DNA from 3 places in the Streptococcus sp. CF8-6 genome. Region 1 is predicted to be linked to each of the others. Evidence: predicted binding sites of a transcription regulator. Region 1 holds the regulator's gene; each other region holds the start of a gene.
The links. Region 1 encodes NrdR, which represses ribonucleotide reductase genes. Its sites were predicted from a motif close to ACACNATATATNGTGT; they were not measured.
Positions count from the first base shown of each region.

Region 1 (7,248 bases):
AACGATGGCCTTGATTTGTTCTGCAGTATGAACACCTGCAACTTGTTTCACCACTTGGCCGTCTTTCTTGAAGAGAAGGGTTGGGATAGACATGATTCCAAAAGCACGAGCTGTGTTTGGATTTTCATCAACGTCCATTTTAACGATTTTCAAGACATCTTCTGAAAGTTCTTCAGACAATTTGTCCAAGATTGGACCTTGCATACGACATGGACCACACCAAGTTGCCCAGAAGTCTACCAAGACCAAACCGTCTTTTGTTTCTTGTTCAAATGTTGCATCTGTAATTGCTTTTGCCATTGTATTTCTCCTTTTTTAGTTATATTGGCTTAAATCTTGTTTCATGAGATAGAAGAAGACATCTCCATAAGTCCCATGGTAGTCCAAGTCATGACCATTGTAGGTTAATTTTTGAACTGGGTAATAGTCTGCGACACCGATAAGGCAGGCGTGTTGAGAACGTTCAAAGTCTTGGTAAGACTCGAAAGTCATGGTTCTCTCTTGCTTACTGGCGTCTAGATAAGTAATTTCGATCATATAAAACTCCTTTGTTTGATCTTGACTTTATTGTACTCTTTGAAAAGAGGAATGTCAAGAAAAATGATTGCGCACGCAACTTCTTTAAAAAATCTGTTTATGAAATGAAATCAAGACTCGTCTCCAGTCTTTCTTCGACAGCCTTTTGCAGGTAAGCTAGAGTTGTCTGTCCCTCGTCAGTCAGGCAGATAAAGCTAGCCCGTCTATCCTGATCGCAACACCGACGACTAAGCAAACCACAGTTTTTCTCTTCCAGGCGAGCCACCATTCGAGAAACAGCGCTCGGACTGAGATAGAGTTTATCTGGCAGGTCAATCTGTCGTAAAGATTTTTCATCAGCTAGGTCCAGATAGTAGAGCAGGTAAAACTCTTTCAAGGTCAACCTTTGTTCACTCTGCTGGGCAATAGTTTCTTCCAACAAGGTTTCCATTTCCTTTTGACGGCGGTTGTAGTCAAACCACTTTTCCAAATAGGTCATTGCTTTCTCCTTTCTTTTCAAAGTAAAAATCACAAAGTCATTACTGATTATCTTTGTAACACAAGATGATTGCGCATGCAATGATTATACTACTTTTAACTAATCCTTGCAAGAAAGAAGAATTTCAATATTTCCTTGAAATTTTCTGAAAAAAGAGTAAACTGGTATGCAAGAAGTCTATTTCGTGGAGTTTAGGATGAAATTATATGTTCAATTAATGATTCTCTTTGTGATTTCTCTTATCGGAGAGGGGATTTCCAGTTTCTTTCATTTGCCCATCCCAGGCAGTATTATCGGTTTGATTATTCTCTTTCTAGCCCTACAGTTCAAGTGGCTGAGAACCAGACATGTCAATATGGTTGGGAATTTCTTGCTGGCCAATATGACTATTCTCTTTTTACCGCCAGCAGTGGGAATCATGGAAAAGTTTGATGTGATTGCCCCTTACCTCTTGCCTATCGTTTTGATTGTCTTTTTTGCCGCGGTCATCAACATTATCCTCATTGCCCTAGTGGTTCAGTTTATCAAGAGACGATTTGAGGGAGATTATGAGAAAGGAGATGCCAAATGAGCGAATTTGTATCCAATCCTCTGTTTGGGATTGCATTATCTATTCTAGCTTATCTATTGGGTATGTTGATTTACAGACGTTTCCCCCATCCATTGACAACACCCTTACTTTTGTCAGCTATTTTTATCATTATTTTCCTTAAGGCGACGGGTATTTCTTATCAAGATTACTACCAAGGTGGTGTTTATCTGAACAATTTGATAGTCCCATCGACCGTAGCTCTAGGGATTCCGCTATATAAGAGTTTTCATCTGATGAAGCACCATGCACGGAGTATTCTCTTTGGTAGTCTGCTAGCAGTAGTTGTCAACACTAGCTTCACTGCCATAGTGGCGAAAATCTTTGGCATGGATTTTTTCCTAGCCATTTCTCTCTTTCCCAAGTCAGTGACAACTGCCATGGCAGTGGGAATCACAGAAAAATTGCAAGGTTTGACGACTGTGACCTTGGTCGTCGTAGTAGCGACTGGGATCTTGACCAGTGTGATCGGACCAACCCTTTTGAAGTGGTTGAAGATTGACGATCCAGTGGCTGTCGGACTCTCCCTTGGAGGGACAGGTCATGCTGTCGGAACGGGTACGGCCTTTCGATATGGTTCTGTAGCAGGAGCCATGGGTGGCTTGGCTATCGGTGTCACCGGTATTCTCTACGTATTTGTTAGTCCAATAGTAGCCAGTTTGATATTGAGTTAAAGAAAAACCCAGCTTTCTAGCTGGGCATTTTTTATTGCAAATTAACCTTGTTTTTCAAGATATAGTAGGTTCCGAGATAGTAGATAGCTGATAAAAAGAGATCGCGCAGAATTTCTGTACCAATCATCATGTTAAAGTCATTTTCAATTCGGAAAAAGAGAGAAACATAACCAATGACGATGGCAATGACGATATAGGCTAGAATCCCCATAGCTGTTCGATACTCATTAAAGAGTTGTCCGATAGAGATGGAGAGGTAGATGGATAAAATCCATGCGATCGAACCTACAAACAGTGATAGCGCATACAGCCAGCCGTAGCTGAGGTAAGGGGAAATGAAGTTATAGAGGGCAGTGAAGTCTTTTTCTATTGGTGTTAAGAAGAAGATAATCAATATACTCAAGATAAAGACGATATAGCTTAAGATGGACCAGACAAGACCACCTAAAAGTTTTGCGATGATGATTTGGTGCTCAGAGACAGGCAAGGTCAGGGTCAAGTACCCTTGGCGGTCATAAACACTGCCCTTGAATCTTCGGATGATTAAAAAGATTGTTGCAATCCAAAGAGTGACGCTGAGTCCTCCAAAGACTAGTACTAAAAAGAAGATGAAATAAGCAGCATTGTTAGGATTGTAACTCTGGCTAAGGCTGCTAATAAAAGCTCCAATCAAAACTGAAATTGCAAGCACAGCACCGTAGAGTGCCAGATACCATTTATTGACATTTTTAAATTCATAACGAACTAGATTCCAAAACATAATAATCTCCTTTGCTTAGGCTTTAAATTCCTGGCGGAAGAGCTGGTCAATTGATTCACCTGACTCGTAACGAATATCATCAACATTTCCTTGGCGGACGACTTTTCCGTCTTTGAGAAAGATAATCTCATCCAAAATTGGCTCAATATCTGAAATCAAGTGGGTTGAAATCAGCACCGTAGAGGTTGGTGAGTAGTTGTTGATGATGGTATTAAGGATATAATCACGGGCAGCTGGATCTACACCTCCGATTGGTTCGTCAAGAACGTAGAGGCGGGCTTCACGACTCATAACCAAGATGAGTTGGACCTTTTCCTTGTTCCCTTTTGATAATTTCTTTAAGCGACTGTTTTCATCAATACCAAGATCAGCTAGCAGGTGTTGGGCTTTTTCGAGATTGAAATCCTGGTAGAAGGTTTTAAAATAGGTTAGAGCATCCTTAACCTTCATCTCTTCATTGAGGTAGGTTGTATCTGGTAGGTAGGATACGATCGCCTTGGTAGCAGGACTTGGATCCTGTCCGTTAATGAGGACACGTCCTTTATTTGGTTGAAGGAGGCCATTGATCAGTTTGATCAAGGTTGTTTTTCCGGATCCGTTTGGTCCAAGGAGTCCGACAATCTTTCCGGCTGAGATCTCTAGTGAGATATTGTCAAGTGCCGCAGTTGCTCCATATGATTTTGTTACATTTTCAAGTGCTAGTAGTGTCATAGTCTTAAACTCCTTTGATATAGTCACTTAATACATTTGGCAGTTCTTCTTTTTTGTAGCCAAATTGAAGCATGCAAGAGACGAAGTGTTGCAGTTGCTCCTCGGAAAGTTGTTTGCGGGACTGAACGATGAGGTCCAAATCCTCGGTGACAAAACGACCAGTTGTCCGCTTGCTGTATACAAATCCTTCACGTTCGAGGTCAGACAAGGCGCGCTGGATGGTATTGGGATTGACCCCAGCCTCGCTCGCCAGTTCTCTCACGGTTGGGAGCTGTTGGTTGGGTTCCAGTTCATGGGAAACAATCTGTAATTTGATTTTTTCCATAATCTGTAAATAAATCGGTTTTGTATTATCAAATGACCAGGACATCATAGTCTCCTTTCTTTGTCTTTATTGTTCTAATTAAATAATGCAATAAAACAAAAAACTTGTCAAGTAAAAATAAGAATTGTTTTGGGAATTGCTCAAAAAATGGTATAATGAAAAGAAAACGATAAGGAGGGAAATGCATGCGTTGTCCAAAATGTGGGGCTACAAAGTCAAGTGTTGTTGATAGTCGACAAGCCGAAGAAGGAAATACCATCCGCCGAAGACGTGAGTGCGACGAGTGCCAGCATCGTTTTACAACCTATGAACGAGTAGAAGAAAGAACGCTGGTTGTCGTCAAAAAAGACGGTACACGTGAGCAGTTTTCGAGAGATAAAATCTTTAATGGGATTATCCGCTCAGCCCAGAAACGCCCTGTTTCAAGTGATGAAATCGGCATGGTGGTCAATCGCATCGAGCAAAAACTCCGTAGTCGCAGTGAGAATGAGATCCAAAGTGAATATATTGGGTCTTTAGTCATGGAAGAATTGGCAGAGCTTGATGAGATTACCTATGTTCGTTTTGCTAGTGTTTACCGTAGCTTTAAGGATGTGAGTGAGTTGGAGAGCCTTCTCCAGCAGATCACCCAGTCCTCTAAGAAGAAAAAGGAAAAATAGATGAAACCAAATGACCGTTTTTCTTTTCTAAAGAATAATCGGGTGTCGCAAGATACCTCTTCTCTGGTACAGTGCTACCTCCCGATTATCGGTCAGGAGGCACTGAGCCTCTATCTATACGCCATTACCTTTTGGGATGGTGGGCAAAAGGAACATCTCTTTTCCCATGTTCTCAACCACTTAAACTTTGGCATACCTACCTTGCTCCAATCCTTTAAAGTCTTATCTGCTTTGGATTTGTTGACCCTTTATCAGAAGGGAGAAACCTATGAATTGCAGCTTCATTCTCCCCTAACTATTCAGGATTTTTTAAGTCATTCTGTCTATAGCAGACTCTTGGAGAGAAAGATTGGGGATACTGCGCTTGCTTCTATGAAGCAAGCTCCAAGTGAGGGAGAAGCACTCTCTGTTTCTTTGAGCCAAGTCTTTCCAACCCTGACTGAAGAAGTGACACCAAGCGAGTCTAAAAGCAAGTTAAAAAATGATTTTGACTTGGAACATTTCCAGCGCCTGATGGCTCGAGATGGCTTGCGTTTTGAAGACGAGCAGGCGGATGTTTTGGAATTGTTTGCCATCGCAGATGAAAAAAAATGGACCTGGTTTGAAACCTATCAATTAGCCAAGGCGACTACAGTGGCTCAGGTTATTTCAGTCAAACGCATGCGTGAAAAGATAGCACAAAAACCAGCGACTTCTGACTTTAGCCCCAAAGAAATGACCATTATCAGGGAAGCCAAAAATAAAACTCCCCTGCACTTTTTAGCGGAAATCAAGCAAACGCGTAAGGGGAACATCACCCAGAGCGAAAGAGAACTCCTTCACCAGATGGCGTCTTTAGGCTTGTTGGACGAAGTCATCAATATCGTCTTGCTTCTAACTTTTAACAAGGTTGATTCGGCTAATGTCAATGAAAAATATGCCATGAAGGTCGCTAATGACTATGCTTACCAAAAAATTCGAACAGCAGAAGAAGCTGTGCTTCGGATTCGAGAACACCAGCAAAAAGGGCAAGAAGAACAGAAAAACAAGGCTAGCTCAACTAAGACAAATGTTCCTAAGTGGAGTAATCCAGAATACAAGAATCAAACCAGTGAGGAAACTCGTCTGGAACTAGAACGCAAAAAACAAGAAATGTTAGCCCGATTAGAAGAAGGAGGAGACTAGATGGAAAGTGTTGGTGATGTAATCAAACGTCAGACAAGTCGTTTTCAGTATCAGGACTTGGTTAAGCAGATCATGAAGGACCCCGATGTAGCGGATTTTATCCAGAAAGAATCCCTCAGTCCAGAGGAGTTGAATCGTAGCATCTCCAAGTTCAACCAATATATCACAGAACGGGATAAGTTTCTTCGTGGGGATGCGGACTATATAGCGCGTGGCTACAAGCCTATCTTGGTCATGAATCACGGTTATGCGGATGTGTCTTATGAAGAAACACCAGAACTAATCGCGGCAGAAAAAGAGGCTGCAATTAAGAATCGCCTTAAGTTGATCAATCTACCAGCAAGTCTCAAGAAAGCGAAATTAGCTCAGATTGACCTAGATGATCTAGGACGGTTACCGATTTTTGAGAGACTCTATTCCTTTGTTGACCTTTACCCAAGCATCCGAAAAGGCCTCTATCTTTACGGAGATTTTGGTGTTGGTAAGAGTTTCATGATGGCAGCCCTAGCTCACGACCTATCTGAAAAACGTGGGGCATCAACGACGATTCTTCATTATCCAAGTTTTGTCATTGATGTGAAAAATGCCATCGGTGAAGGTTCTGTGAAGACCTTGGTGGATGACATCAAGTTAGCAGAAGTCTTGGTATTGGATGATATTGGTGCAGAGCAGTCGACTCCTTGGGTACGTGATGAGATTCTCCAAGTCATTCTTCAGTACCGCATGCAGGAAGATTTGCCGACCTTCTTTACTTCCAACTTTAATTTCCAAGATTTGGAAAAACATTTTGCCAAAGGAAAGAATGGAAATGACGAGACTTGGGAAGCTAGACGGGTCATGGAACGAATCCGTTATTTGGCTGAGGAAACGAGACTAGAAGGAGAAAATCGCCGATGACAGAAACCATTAAACTGATGAAAGCTCATACTTCAGTTCGTCGTTTTAAGGAGCAAGAAATTCCCCAAGCAGACTTGGAAGAGATATTGACTGCTGGACAAATGGCGTCGTCTTGGAAAAATTTCCAATCCTACTCTGTGATTCTTGTGCGCAGTCAAGAGAAGAAAGATGCTCTTTATGAATTGGTTCCCCAGGAAGCCATTCGCCAGTCAGCTGCCTTTTTGCTCTTTGTCGGCGACTTGAACCGAGCTGAAAAGGGAGCAAGCCTTCATACGGATGCTTTCCGACCTCAAGGAGTGGAAGGTCTCCTTATCACGTCTGTAGACGCGGCACTTGCTGGGCAAAATACCTTGCTTGCAGCAGAGAGCCTGGGCTATGGTGGTGTTGTCATCGGTTTAGTCCGTTACAAGTCGGAAGAAGTGGCAGAGCTCTTTAACCTGCCTGATTATACCTA
Region 1 is NZ_JANCOF010000004.1:66,165-73,412, forward strand. It holds gene trxA (thioredoxin) at 1-300, opposite strand, end outside; gene NML69_RS06945 (DUF4649 family protein) at 316-537, opposite strand; gene NML69_RS06950 (MarR family winged helix-turn-helix transcriptional regulator) at 635-1,015, opposite strand; gene NML69_RS06955 (CidA/LrgA family protein) at 1,212-1,586, shown strand; gene NML69_RS06960 (LrgB family protein) at 1,583-2,278, shown strand; gene NML69_RS06965 (hypothetical protein) at 2,310-3,038, opposite strand; gene NML69_RS06970 (ABC transporter ATP-binding protein) at 3,054-3,749, opposite strand; gene NML69_RS06975 (GntR family transcriptional regulator) at 3,754-4,119, opposite strand; gene nrdR (transcriptional regulator NrdR) at 4,260-4,733, shown strand; gene NML69_RS06985 (DnaD domain protein) at 4,734-5,897, shown strand; gene dnaI (primosomal protein DnaI) at 5,898-6,794, shown strand; gene NML69_RS06995 (NADPH-dependent oxidoreductase) at 6,791-7,248, shown strand, end outside.

Region 2 (7,248 bases), on a different contig from region 1:
TGCTTCTGGATAAACTTTCTCAAAGTCTAATTTTTCAAACGGTGTTGGATTTTTCCGGACATCGTAGTGGAAAGAGTTGGTGTAGTATTCCTTATCCGTAATATCAGGAATAGAGCCGAACTTCTCTGTATCCAAGCGGCAGAAGCGATCTGTCAGACTTTCAGACGGTGTGGAGTAGATAGAGAAATGGTAACCATATTGGTCAGACCACTCTTCCACTCGACGTTTCATATCACGAATAATATCCAGTGTGAATTCCTTGGCTTCAGGATTGCTTTCCCAGCTATTTCCAAAGAAGACAGTAGCCACTTCGTACAAACCAATGTAGCCCAGCGAAACTGTCGCACGGCGATTCTTAAAGAGTTGATCAACACTTTCTTCTTTTCCGAGACGGCGTCCGAAGGCCCCGTACTGATAGAGGATTGGGGCATTCGCTGGTGTTGCTTCCTTGGTCCGTTCAACACGGTAAACCAGAGCATCTTCTGCGATGTTCATCCGCTCATTGAAGATTTCCCAAAACTTATTCAGATCCCCTTCAGACTCGAGGGCGATACGAGGCAGATTGACTGTCACAACACCTAGATTCATCCGACCTGAATTGACCTCAACACCATTTTCATCTTTCCATCCTTGAAGGAAAGAACGGCATCCCATAGGAACCTTGAAAGAACCTGTCAACTCAATAATCTTATCGTAGGACAAGATATCTGGGTACATCCGCTTGGTTGCACACTCAAGGGCCAACTGTTTGATGTCGTAGTTAGGTGAACCTTCCTCTAAGTTGAGTCCTCTTTTTAGCGTAAAGATGAGTTTAGGGAAGATAGCTGTACGGTGTTCTGAACCAAGCCCCTTGATTCGGATGTTCAAGATAGCTTTTTGAATTTCTCGCTCAAAACGACTAGTCCCTAAACCAAAACCGAGCGAAGTAAATGGTGTTTGTCCATTTGAAGTGAAGAGGGTGTTGATTTCATACTCAAGAGATTGCATAGCATCATAGATGTCTTTTTGGGTTTTCTTCCAAGCGTAATCTTCCCGTTTGTCAGGCAAGACCCACTCTTCCGCATCCTTGAGATGTTTTTGATAATTCTTCTCCGCATAAGGCGCCAAGACTTCATCGATACGGTCAGCTGAGCACCCCCCGTACTGGCTAGAAGCAACGTTGGCGATGATTTGAGAAATTTGAGCTGTCGCAGTCTGGATAGACTTGGGACTCTCTACCTCTGCATTCCCAATCTTAAAACCATTTTCCAACATGCCTTTAAAATCAATCAAACAGCAGTTGGTCATAGGAGTGTAGGGGCTGTAGTCCAAGTCATGATAGTGGATATCCCCTTTTTGGTGAGCATTGGCTACGTGCTTAGGAAGCATTTGCAGTCCGATTGATTTCCCAACAATCCCCGCTGTCAAATCACGTTGGGTATTAAAAACATCACTGTCTTTATTAGCATTTTCATTGACAACCGCCTGGTCTTTATTGAGAAGTTTATGGATACTAAAGTTGATATCTGTCGCTTTTGAGCGCTCAAAATCCCTTTGTGTCCGATAAGTGATATACTCCTCAGCCAAGGCATATTCTTTGGCTTCAAGGAGTTCATGTTCTACGACATTTTGAATTTCGTAAATCTTGACACCTTGAGGGAAGCGACTGTGAATTTCAGTCACGATTCTTTCAACTAGACCATTTAGGCGTTTTTCTACTAGAGGCGTAACGTCCATAACCTTTTCCGCCGCCTTGTGGAGAGCCTTGTCAATCTTGTCTACATCAAACACCACACGTCTACCATCTCGTTTTTCAACGAACAAGGTGGGAACGGTTACAAGCTTTTCTTCTAATACAATCATATCCATGCTCTTTTCTAAAATGTTGTTCTATGAAGTATTATACCACTCTAAAAATAAAAATCAATATCTTGTGTCAAAAATCCTAAAATTTTTAAAATTCCACAAGATATTGATTTTTTGTTATTTTGATTTATAAAGTTTGAACTCGCTAGTATCTGTCTGAACAAGCTCATAGTTTTCACTGAGCCAGCTCTCTACATCTGACCACAAGGCAACTTTTTGATTGACCACAATCATCTTCGGCTGATTCTCTTTCAGGTCATTCATCAGTTTGGTTTTATTTTCATCGCTTGCAGTATAGAGTGTTGGAGTTGATAGAGAAGTCGGCGCCAAGCGTTCACTTGCACGGTAGAAATCAGGACGATCATCCCATGCATAGACACGATCCTCAGAACTCGTTTGTTGTTTGACCATGCTAGCAAGACGTTCTCTCTCCTGATAAGTCGCTGGGTGAGAAAGGTAGCGACTCACAATAGGAAGAACAATAAGGTAGGCAAGGGCAATCAGTGGTAGATAGAAATTTCCTTTAAAGAAAGAAGTTTGTTTCTCACGTCTTCTTCTACGACGACTCCCTCCATCCGAAACATCTTCCTTGATTCCTGTCAGAAGGAGCAGGACCAAGAAAGGAATTAGCACCACAAGACGAGTACCATTGATGGTTTCTTTGGAGAGAATCAAGATTCCCAAAGAAACCATCAATCCCAAGCTAGCAGCAATTGAGAGGGCATATTGCTTGGCTGGTTTTGACTGGAACAAGCCTGCAAAGAGCAAACCAAGGGAACCTAATCCAATAGCAAGCAAGCCATAGAAGGCTGCATTTTCAAGCAAATGCGAGTTCGAAAAGAGGCTAAGAGTATTTACCGGATATAAGGTTTGGCTAATGGCATCCCCAAAACTACCTGTCCACACTGTATAGTAGCCTAAAGGATAGAATAAGAGTGAAAATCCTAGGGCTGACGCAAAAAACTGATATAGACCATGAACAAAGTGACCTTTGCCTAGATTAAAGCCGATAATTCCCAAGGCCAGTACAGCCGCAAACAAGGCGGTTTGGATTGGCGCAAGGAAGAAAGCAAGTGCAAGGCTCATCCCCACTCGTACAAATCCTTTGTCGTCCTTTGGAAAAGCGAGATAATTTGTAACGATACTCAATGAATAAAATAGGAAAGGCAGGGCTAGCAAGAGAGCATAGCCACCACCAAAAGCGAGGCCCGCTACAAGCAAGTATAAAATAAAGACAACTCGCTCCGCTTCCTTTTCTTGGCCGGCAAGAGTATCCGCGGCCTTAAAAAGAAAAACACCTGCTCCAAACAAGGCCAACCACTCAGCCAAAGCAAGCAAAATACTGCCTTGAAAAAGATAGTTTAGCACATAATAGAGCAATCCCTCCGTCCCAAAGTAATCTGTATACATTTGACCATTTTGATGCAAGGCCCAACCTGTATAAAGATCCTGAGTTTGTTGCGGACTGACTAAACCAAAAATAAAAGGCAGGGCAACCGAAATGGCTGTGGCCACTAAACTCCAAAGCAAAATACTAAAAAAGGGAATGGGAGCTCCTTCTCGTTTCTCTGGCACTGACCAGTCTTGGTAATGAGATTCTTCTTGTTTTTCATCTATTTTCCCGTATACGTTCATTCAATTTCTCCTCTAAGTTTATCTGTTTTAGTATATCAAAATCTTACAGGAATGTCAGCTTGGGATTGATATTTGCTGAATTTCTTATCCAATATCGCAAAGCGTTCGATTTCACGAAAACGGTGAAATCGGCTGTTTCTATACTCTCTGATAAAATCATCATCTTCTAGATTAAGCATGGTTTTCTCCTTTACTTATCTATTCGTAAGAAGACAAAAAAGATCCAGCTTTGGGCTAGATCTTAGTGGATAGTTAGAGCATAGGCGCAAACAACTGGACAATTTCCTTGATTAGGCTTTGATACCAACTGGTTTTGATAGTGTGAGGATAAATTTCTTGAGAAACTTTAAAAATCTCTTCGAAGTCCCTTTCAATATCGATGATGGACTGCGTTCTATAAAGTAAGACGGCATTTTCATAGTGGTGGAGCAAGCTACGATAGTCAAAATTGATGGTCCCCACAGTAGCTGCCTCTCCATCGACAAGCATTTGCTTGCTATGAAGGAATCCCGGACTGTACTCATAAATACGAACCCCCGCAGATAGCAAGTCTGGATAGGCTCCTCGAGTAACTAACTGAATAACCTTCTTATCTGGGATACACGGCGTCACAATTCGCACATCTACCCCTCTCAGAGCTGCATTTTTGATACTTTCAGTTAGATCGTAGTCCGCAATCAGATAGGGAGTCGTGATGTAGACGTAATCTGTAGCTTGATTGATAAGATTTTGGTAGACCGTTTTTCCAACTTGGGCTCGGTAGATGGGTTTTGGCCCACTACTATAGGGAATACAGAGCCCCATCCCATCTTTGGGCTGATTTTCGAGATGGTATTGGTCAAAGTCACTAATCTCTCCACGGTTGATGTACCAGGCAGATAAAAAGAGTCTGGTAAAAGCCTTAACTGCTGGTCCATCCAACCGAATACCGCTATCCTTCCAATAACCAAAGCGTTCGATATGGTTGATATACTCATCGGCCAGATTGACACCACCTGTATAGGCAATTTGACCATCGATAACCATGATTTTACGGTGATCACGGTTGTTATAAGCAACAGTTAAGCGCGGAATCACCTTGTTAAATTTATGGGCTTCAATCCCTCGACTACGAAGCTGAATAGTATAATCCCCAGGTAAGGTTGCCATACATCCAATATCATCATAGAGAAGCTTCACCTCCACTCCTTGAGCAGCCTTTTCTTCCAAAATTTCTAAGATGCTGTTCCACATCAAACCTTCTTCGATGATATAGTATTCGAGAAAGATAAACTTCTCTGCTTTCTTGAGATCCTCTAGCATCTGGCGCCACATGCTTTCACCAGATGCAAAAAATTGTGTATCCGTTCGATCATAGACATCGGCATTCGTGTCCATGCTGAGGAGAGATTTGATAACCCCGTAAGCCGATTTGTCCTGCTCTTTTAACTCCAAACGGAGAGCTCTGCTATTGTCCTCTCGGTCAACCATTGATTGGAGCTGCTTTAGCTGCTTCAATTCTTTTTTAGATAAACGACGTTCTCCAAACATGATATAGAGCAAGGGGCCAAAAACTGGCACAAAGGCTACTAACAACCATGTTACCTTACTCTCAGGATTCATGGACCGATTGACAATCGATACAATAGTCGCTAAGCTCACTAAAATGACTAGGATAATCCAGAGAATCGGAGCCATCTGCCCTAGATAGAGAAATAAACCAAAGACGATAAACAACTCTGCCAACATGATGGTAATACTAAAACCATATTTGGACATGAGTAGCTGCATTTTTCTAGCTGTCATACATTCCCTTCCTTTTCTAACATTCTCCCTCACCGATAGATAAACTAATGTTTCTACTAGTATACCTCAGTTCAGGGGTAGATGGCAACCTTTTACCTTTTTCTATTCAAACTATTCCAAGAACTGCAAGATTCTTAAACTACACCCTCACTATACGAAGCGCTGCCCTTTTTATATTTTTAACTAGGGGATTAAGAGGCTTAAAAAGAACTACCAAAATGGTAGTTCTTCTATAATTATTTATATTTTGAGGAATAAGTCCCTTCCACTCTACTTAATCTTTAGAAGAGTTCTTTGTAGAGTGCAATAGTTTCTTCTAAAGTTGGCATAAATGGATTGCCTGGCGCACAGGCATCGATCAAGGCATTCTTAGAAAGGTAGTCAAAGTCAAAGTCTTTTTCTTGGATACCGAGTTCAGTGAGTTTCTTCGGAATACCTACTGTTTCAGACAGTTTCTCAATTTCAGCAATAGCATAGTCAGCACATTCTTGGTCTGTTTTCCCTTCAACATGAAGTCCCAAGGCCTTGGCTACATTGCGAAAAGCTTCTGGTACACGCTTGGCATTTTCACGTTCTACAACTGGGAGGAGCATGGCACAGCAGACACCATGTGGCAAGTTATATACCGCACCGAGTTGGTGAGCCATAGAATGAACATAGCCCAAACCAGCATTGTTAAAGCTCATACCACCGAGGAAAATGGCATTGACCATCGCCTCACGCGCTTCGATATCTTGTCCATTTGCCACAGCACGAGGAAGGTACTCTTTGATGAGTTCAATAGCTCCGATAGAGAGTTTCTTGGTCACATTATAAGCACCTGGTGTTACCAAGGCTTCGACAGCGTGAGTAAGAGCGTCCATACCTGTCGCTGCTGTCAATCCTTTCGGTTTTGAAAGCATGAGTTCTGGATCATTTACAGAGATAAGGGCGAGACTGTTCTTATCAACCATTACCATCTTGACCTTGCGTTCTTCGTCAGTAATAACATAGTTAATGGTAATTTCTGCAGAAGTTCCAGCTGTTGTATTGATTGCAACCACTGGCAAGCCTTTTTTAGCAGACTTATGAAGCCCCTCATAGTCTTGTGGCTTTCCACCATTTGTAGCGATGATAGAGATACAACTAGCCGCATCCTGAGGAGATCCTCCTCCAAGACTGATGATGAAGTCACAACCATGCTCTTTCAAAGCAGCCACTCCGTCTGTGACGTTCTTGCAAGTCGGATTTGGCTCCACATCGCTAAAGATCACATATTCGATCCCTTCAGTATCTAATGGTTTTAGGACCTTAGGTAAAATATCACTTCCTTCGATGAACTTGTCTGTCACCAAAAGAGCCTTCTTATACCCTAGTTCCTTGATATACGGACCTACTTCATTTACAACACCTTTACCAATAAGGTTAACTGATGGAACGTAAAATGTAGCCATATGCTTTTCCTCCTGCGCATCTGCGCTATTTGATTATTTACTATAAGTATACGACCTTATAAGAAGTTTTACAAATATTTGTAAGCGTTTTAAGTAAAAAGTTAGTAAAGAACAGCTAGCCACTTTTTCAAGAAAAAAGCTCCAAAAAGATGAATTTCATCTCATTGGAACTTTTACTTAATCATTATTGCTTAGTTAATACCACTCGGTCAGATGCCTCTCGGTCCATATCGTCGATAATCAATTGATTACCATTAACCGTATATATTTTGACATCATCACCGATAATGACACGTTGATTCTCTGGTTCAAAGCTGACTTGCTTGATTTCCTTATCTCCATCTGGCTCGACCTCAGTCCATGCACCAGTTTTACCTGTTACAACAAGAGTGATTTGGTCATTCTCATCTTTTCCAGTATAGGTACCATCGATATTCGTAGGTTGAGCTACAGTAGTGTCCTGACTTGAGGATGCCTGTGGTTGACTAGCACTTGTCGTAGCGCTAGAAGATGATTCTTGTTGAGTAGATGATTGCTGAGCAGGGGCTTG
Region 2 is NZ_JANCOF010000002.1:86,215-93,462, reverse strand. It holds gene nrdD (anaerobic ribonucleoside-triphosphate reductase) at 1-1,842, opposite strand, end outside; gene NML69_RS04005 (damage-inducible protein CinA) at 1,963-3,480, opposite strand; gene NML69_RS04000 (hypothetical protein) at 3,516-3,659, opposite strand; gene cls (cardiolipin synthase) at 3,733-5,265, opposite strand; gene NML69_RS03990 (iron-containing alcohol dehydrogenase) at 5,547-6,698, opposite strand; gene NML69_RS03985 (SP_0198 family lipoprotein) at 6,883-7,248, opposite strand, start outside.
Region 2: nrdD (anaerobic ribonucleoside-triphosphate reductase) is a predicted target of NrdR. The motif match lies at 1,901-1,916, and genes of this name have one in related genera.

Region 3 (7,248 bases), on a different contig from region 1:
ACTACGTGGAAATCTTTAGAAGCCATAGTTTGACTCTCCTTTAATTGTTTCTTATTTGGATTATATGTGATAACCCTTACAAGACTGTATTATATCACCTTCTAGATAATTTTTCAAGTATTTTATGGACTTTTACTGAAAATGAAATTACTTCTTTTTCTATTAAATGAGCACTCTAGTAACTAAATAGCATATCTAAACACTAATTGTTCAAAGAATGTCATCATCAAAATTCAATTTTCAAAGCTATTTTCCCTTAATACCAATCAGAGGACAATCCTAGTAAATAATGAAATAATACTATTTAACTATAATTAATATAACTCAGTAAATCCATTATTTGAAAAGACTTCATCAAATCCTGAAATTCTAAAACCTACTCTTACCATCAACAAACAGTAGAGAATTTATCCAATTTGCTACTTAAAGTAAAATAAGTTTGTAGCCCCTAACAGTAAAAAGGTAGATATATCTAAGTGGTATAAGTAGAACTAAAACTTTGATTGATTCCATTCAAATAAAGTATCCAACCAATCAAAAACGACATTATGGGCGAGTCTTAGATTATTGACTTGGCAATGAGCGTCCGCACCACTTTCCGCCTCAAATACTTGAAGTTTAGTTTGTTGATTTTTAGATTTAAGTTCTTCATAAATCACCTTAGTTTGATGCTGCAGTTCAGCACCCTCACCCTTTCCCATGATAAAAAGGCATGGGCATTGAATTTTTTGGTAATCCACAATCTTTGCATGGTTAAATACATCATCAATAGCACTCTTAAAATCAGAAGTACCAAACTGCCATGCATACTTTTTAAGATTTAAATTTGCTGATTCATTCCAATTTCCAGCTAATTTTAAAATGGCATTTATTAACCAACTAGGTGCTTTCAAACTTGATCCAAATTCTTTTCTGAAAAGTTCTGCAACATCGTAAATAGGGGTACTAGCAATCCAAGCATGAATTCTTGGATCCTTTTCGACAGCTTGTGCAGTAAAATATCCCCCTCCGCTGACACCATAAATAGCTAAATAATTTAGTTTAGGATTTCTATTTTCCAACCAGTCTATGCATAATGAAATTGGAATAGAAGCATCCACATCAAAGACCAGCCCTCTACTAGGATTGCTCCCTTGACCAGGAAGATCAACCATTAAAACATTATAATTTCGTATCCATCCAGGATATCCTGCAAAGTAAAATAAATCTTCGCGATAAGTATCACCTCCACCAATCATGATTAGCGTTGGGCAATTATCGTCGCTATGAAGATAATAACCAGGCAAGTAAGAACCCTGATAGGGAATAGTTAATTTTTCAATCGGTGCACCTAGTGAATGAATTGCACTAGAAAACACCTTCTCCATTTGACGAACGGTCGGTAAATACTCTTCAGAAAATGGATCGGTAAATTGGATTGCCGAGCGAAGTGAGTAGGTCTGTGCAAGATAATACTGCGCCTTTGTTTGTTCACTCAATCCTGAATTACTTGCTTCTTGTTCAAGGTAGTTTACATGCGATAAAAATACATTTTTCCAGTCATCAGGCTTTGGTGAGTTCCCCAATCTTTGAGCAAGATAATAAAGCTCTCCATGAGAGAAACCAAAAATTTCACCGATTCCTAACAACCAATTGAAGAAAAAATCCGTATCACCATTCTTAAAAAATATTTGAGTCGATTGCCGTTTTAAAATAACATCATTTTCTTTCACCACGCGCCTCCTAATTCTGTGTTCTTTCATTCATTTAATCTAATTATAATCTGATAACATTCTCTATCAAACAAAAGCATTCAGATATCCATTTTTTAATCTTATAATCATAGATAGTGTATCACATAAAATGAACTTTTTCAAACATTGTATTTATATACTCCTTATGAAAGGATACGAAACTCATAAGTATCCTATATAAAATTAACCAATGATCCATTTTTATGAATACATCATAATCTGTCATTTCCACTTTGGTTATATTTTAGATATTCTAATACAAAATATTGGGACATCTTGTGTAGAAAATTTCTTTTTTTCGTAAATATTACAGTTTCTATTTTATTAAAGTATTGTCTCAGCTAGACTTATTCCTGTTCTTACGATTTTTGCTATTTTCTTCGTTTTCCTTTCTGATAACTTGCTGAAAATCTTCTATTTATCTTACCAATATACAGTATATAGTTTTTTTGTTTTGATAAACTTTGATAGTTCAATGAAAACCCAATTTTACACTCTGACAAAACACTATATCTTGTGCTTTGTTTTTGAAACTGTAACTTTTTAGCACAAGATTTAGTTTAAAAAGTTTGACAAAGTTTTTTTTTCTGATATACTAAGAAAGTAATCTATTTTGAAAGAGGAGTTACGAAAATGGTAACCGTTTATTCTAAAAACAACTGTGTCCAATGTAAGATGACCAAGCGTTTCTTGGACAGCAACAATGTCGCTTATCGTGAGATCAATCTCGACGAGCAACCAGAGTACATCGATCAAGTTAAAGAGCTCGGTTTCAGCGCTGCTCCTGTTATCCAAACACCAACTGAAGTCTTTTCAGGCTTCCAACCAGGAAAACTGAAACAATTAGCATAATCTTAGTACATCATCCAGAAGAGATTGCTTCTAGGGCTAACTTAGAGGCCTTTCTTTTGTAATTAGATAAAGGAAATTTTATGGGATTAAAACATCTTGAGGACGTAACTTACTTCCGTCTCAATAACGAAATCAACCGTCCTGTCAATGGACAAATCATGCTTCATAAAGATAAGGAAGCCTTGGATGCCTTCTTTAAAGAAAATGTGGTTCCAAATACCATGGTTTTTGATTCAATTACTGATAAAATCAACTACCTCATTGAACACAACTACATCGAAACTGCATTTCTAAAGAAGTACCGTCCAGAGTTTTTGGAAGAATTGCATCAATTTATCAAGGACCAGAACTTCCAATTCAAATCATTCATGGCTGCCTATAAGTTTTACAATCAATATGCCTTGAAGACTAATGACGGTGAATACTACCTTGAAAGCATGGAAGACCGTGTCTTCTTTAACGCGCTTTATTTTGCTGACGGGGATGAAGCGATTGCGACTGATATTGCCAATGAAATCATCCACCAACGCTATCAACCAGCTACTCCTTCCTTTTTGAATGCAGGTCGTGCTCGTCGTGGGGAGTTGGTATCTTGTTTCTTGATTCAAGTAACTGATGACATGAACTCTATCGGACGTTCTATCAACTCAGCTCTTCAACTTTCACGTATCGGTGGTGGTGTAGGTATTACTCTAAGCAACCTTCGTGAAGCTGGCGCACCTATCAAAGATTATGAAGGAGCAGCTTCTGGTGTCGTTCCAGTTATGAAACTCTTCGAAGACAGTTTCTCCTACTCCAACCAATTGGGTCAACGTCAAGGTGCTGGTGTTGTCTACCTCAACGTCTTTCACCCAGATATCATCGCCTTCCTTTCCACTAAGAAAGAAAATGCTGATGAAAAAGTTCGTGTAAAGACCCTTTCACTTGGTGTTGTAGTACCCGATAAATTCTACGAATTGGCTCGTAAAAATGAAGAAATGTACCTCTTCAGCCCTTACTCTGTAGAGCTTGAGTACGGTGTGCCATTCAACTACATCGACATAACTGAAAAATATGATGAATTGGTCGCAAATCCAAACATCCGCAAGACAAAAATCAAGGCGCGTGATTTGGAAACTGAAATCTCTAAATTGCAACAAGAATCTGGTTACCCTTATGTAGTCAACATTGATACGGCTAACCGTGCAAATCCTGTTGATGGAAAGATTATCATGAGTAACTTGTGTTCTGAGATTCTTCAAGTTCAAGAACCAAGCTTGATTAACGATGCTCAAGAATTCCTTCAAATGGGAACGGACGTTTCATGTAACCTTGGATCAACAAACGTGGTCAACATGATGACTTCACCTGACTTTGGTCGTTCTATCCGCGCTATGGTTCGTGCCCTTACTTTCGTTACAGATAGTTCACACATCGTAGCTGTCCCTACTATCGACCACGGAAACAGTTTAGCTCACACCTTTGGTCTTGGTGCCATGGGGCTTCATAGCTACCTTGCGCAACAACTGATTGAGTACGGATCACCTGAGTCAATTGAATTTACAAGTATCTACTTTATGCTTATGAACTACTGGACCTTGGTGGAATCAAACAATATCGCGCGCGAACGTGGCATCACCTTCCACAACTTTGAAAAATCAGACTATGCTAACGGAAGCTACTTTGACAAGTATGTAACTGGCGAATTTGTTCCAAAATCAGACCGTGTTAAAGAACTCTTCAAAGATGTCTTTATTCCAAGTGCTGCTGACTGGGCTGAACTTCGCGAAAAGGTTCAAGCAGATGGTCTTTATCACCAAAACCGCCTTGCTGTAGCTCCAAATGGTTCTATCAGCTACATCAACGACGTTTCTGCTTCTATCCACCCAATTACACAACGTATCGAAGAACGTCAGGAAAAGAAAATAGGTAAGATTTACTACCCTGCCGCAGGATTGTCTACAGATACCATTCCTTACTACACTTCTGCTTATGACATGGATATGCGTAAGGTGATTGATGTTTACGCGGCTGCGACTGAGCACGTGGATCAAGGACTTTCACTCACTCTCTTCATGCGTAGCGACATTCCAAAAGGTCTTTATGAATGGAAGAAAGAGAACAAACAAACGACACGTGACTTGTCTATCCTTCGTAACTATGCCTTTAACAAGGGCATCAAGTCTATCTACTACGTCCGTACCTTTACAGATGATGGTGGAGAAGTCGGTGCTAACCAATGTGAAAGCTGTGTGATTTAATTTTTATCTGAGGCAGCCACGTTTTCTCAGACTACTGATTAAGTTAACCACCAGACAAAACTTGATAAGTATCTTAAATACTATGAAAAACTAAAAAGTCGGGCTTCCGACTTTTTGTGCGATACTCTTCTCAGACTATGATAAAATAGAGAGGATTCGACAATCGCATTATTACATACAGAAAGAGATTTCAAATGGAAACTTACTACAAAGCCATTAACTGGAATGCCATCGAAGATGTCATCGACAAATCAACTTGGGAAAAGCTGACAGAGCAATTCTGGCTCGATACGCGTATCCCCTTGTCAAATGACCTAGACGACTGGAGAAAACTATCAAACAAGGAAAAAGACTTGGTTGGAAAAGTCTTTGGTGGTTTGACCCTTTTGGATACCATGCAATCTGAAACAGGAGTTCAAGCACTTCGCTCAGACATCCGTACACCACATGAGGAAGCTGTTTTCAACAACATCCAGTTTATGGAATCTGTCCACGCAAAATCCTATTCTTCTATCTTCTCTACCTTAAACACCAAGGCTGAAATCGAAGAAATCTTTGAATGGACCAACACTAACCCCTACCTACAAAGAAAAGCGGAAATTATCAATGAAATCTATCTCAATGGTAGCCCACTAGAAAAGAAAGTTGCCAGTGTTTTCCTTGAAACCTTCCTCTTCTACTCTGGTTTCTTTACGCCCCTCTACTATCTCGGTAACAACAAACTGGCCAACGTTGCGGAAATCATCAAACTGATCATTCGTGATGAGTCTGTTCACGGAACCTACATTGGTTACAAATTCCAACTTGGTTTCAACGAATTGCCTGAAGAAGAGCAAGAAAAGCTCAAAGAATGGATGTACGACCTGCTCTACACTCTCTACGAGAACGAAGAGGGGTATACAGAAAGCCTCTATGACGGTGTTGGCTGGACTGAGGAAGTTAAAACCTTCCTTCGTTACAATGCCAATAAGGCTCTTATGAACCTAGGACAAGATCCACTCTTCCCAGATTCAGCTGATGATGTCAACCCAATCGTTATGAACGGTATTTCAACAGGAACTTCTAACCACGACTTCTTCTCTCAAGTCGGAAATGGTTACCTCCTTGGTGAAGTTGAAGCCATGCAAGACGAGGATTACAACTACGGTTTAGACTAATTTGACCAATCATTCAAAATATCATAGTTTGTTTAAAACAACTATGATATTTTTGTTTTTGTTTTGTTTTGTTTTTTTCTATTTGATTGATTGAGCGTTTTATGGTAAGATAATAATAGTAGAAATCGAGGTGATAAGGATGCTAAAGCAAGAAAAACTAGATAGTATTCTAGAAGCAGTAAACACAAAAGGCACTATTACTGTAAAAGAGATTATGGAGAGTCTTGATGTGTCAGATATGACAGCTCGCCGCTATTTACAAGAATTGGCAGATAAGGATTTGCTGGTTCGTGTGCACGGTGGCGCTGAAAAACTTCGTACAGGTTCTCTCTTAAACAACGAACGCTCAAATGTTGAAAAACAAGGCTTGCAGATTGCTGAAAAACAAGAAATTAGCCGTTTTGCCGGCCATTTGATTGACGAAGGTGAAACTATTTTTATCGGGCCAGGAACAACCTTAGAATGTTTTGCTCGTGAACTCCCAATTGATAATATTCGTGTTGTAACAAACAGTCTTCCAGTTTTTCTAATCCTAAACGAACGAAAACTAACAGATTTGATCTTGATTGGCGGAAATTATCGCTCTATCACTGGTGCTTTTGTAGGAACACTTACCTTACAGGATTTGACCAATCTTCAGTTTTCTAAAGCTTTTGTAAGTTGTAATGGTATTAAAGATAAGGCAATTGCTACTTTCAGTGAAGAAGAGGGCGAGGTACAACGAATCGCCTTGAATAATGCCAATAAAAAATACTTACTGGCAGACCACAGTAAGTTTAATAAGTTTGATTTTTACAATTTCTACAATATCTCAGAAATTGATACCATCGTTTCAGATTCCAAACTGAGTCAGGAGACATTTGAAGACCTGTCGAAACAAACAACCATTCTTTTATCAAAACCATAAAAATTCCCCTGCCTTTTGGTGGGGAATTTTTGTTGAATTTTAATCAATAAGCTGTGTCTCAGCTAGTTTCTTGTACCAGTGAGCCGATTTCTTTGGATAGCGCTCCTGGGTCTCAAAATCAACATAGAAGAGGCCGTAACGCTTTTCATAGCCATTTGACCAAGAAAAGACATCCATCAGCGACCAGATAAAGTAGCCTTTGACATTGGCTCCATCAGAGATTGCATCTGCAATCACTTTCATATGTTTCTTAACATAATCAATCCGCCCATCATCGTAAACAGTGTTATCGACGAACTCATCTTTATAACCAAGTCCATTTTCAGTGATGTAAATCTTCTTGTAGTTAGGATAATCTT
Region 3 is NZ_JANCOF010000001.1:686,134-693,381, reverse strand. It holds gene NML69_RS03330 (phosphocarrier protein HPr) at 1-26, opposite strand, end outside; gene NML69_RS03325 (alpha/beta fold hydrolase) at 492-1,712, opposite strand; gene nrdH (glutaredoxin-like protein NrdH) at 2,367-2,585, shown strand; gene nrdE (class 1b ribonucleoside-diphosphate reductase subunit alpha) at 2,666-4,825, shown strand; gene nrdF (class 1b ribonucleoside-diphosphate reductase subunit beta) at 5,020-5,982, shown strand; gene NML69_RS03305 (DeoR/GlpR family DNA-binding transcription regulator) at 6,122-6,889, shown strand; gene lacG (6-phospho-beta-galactosidase) at 6,929-7,248, opposite strand, start outside.
Region 3: nrdH (glutaredoxin-like protein NrdH) is a predicted target of NrdR. The motif match lies at 2,238-2,253, and genes of this name have one in related genera.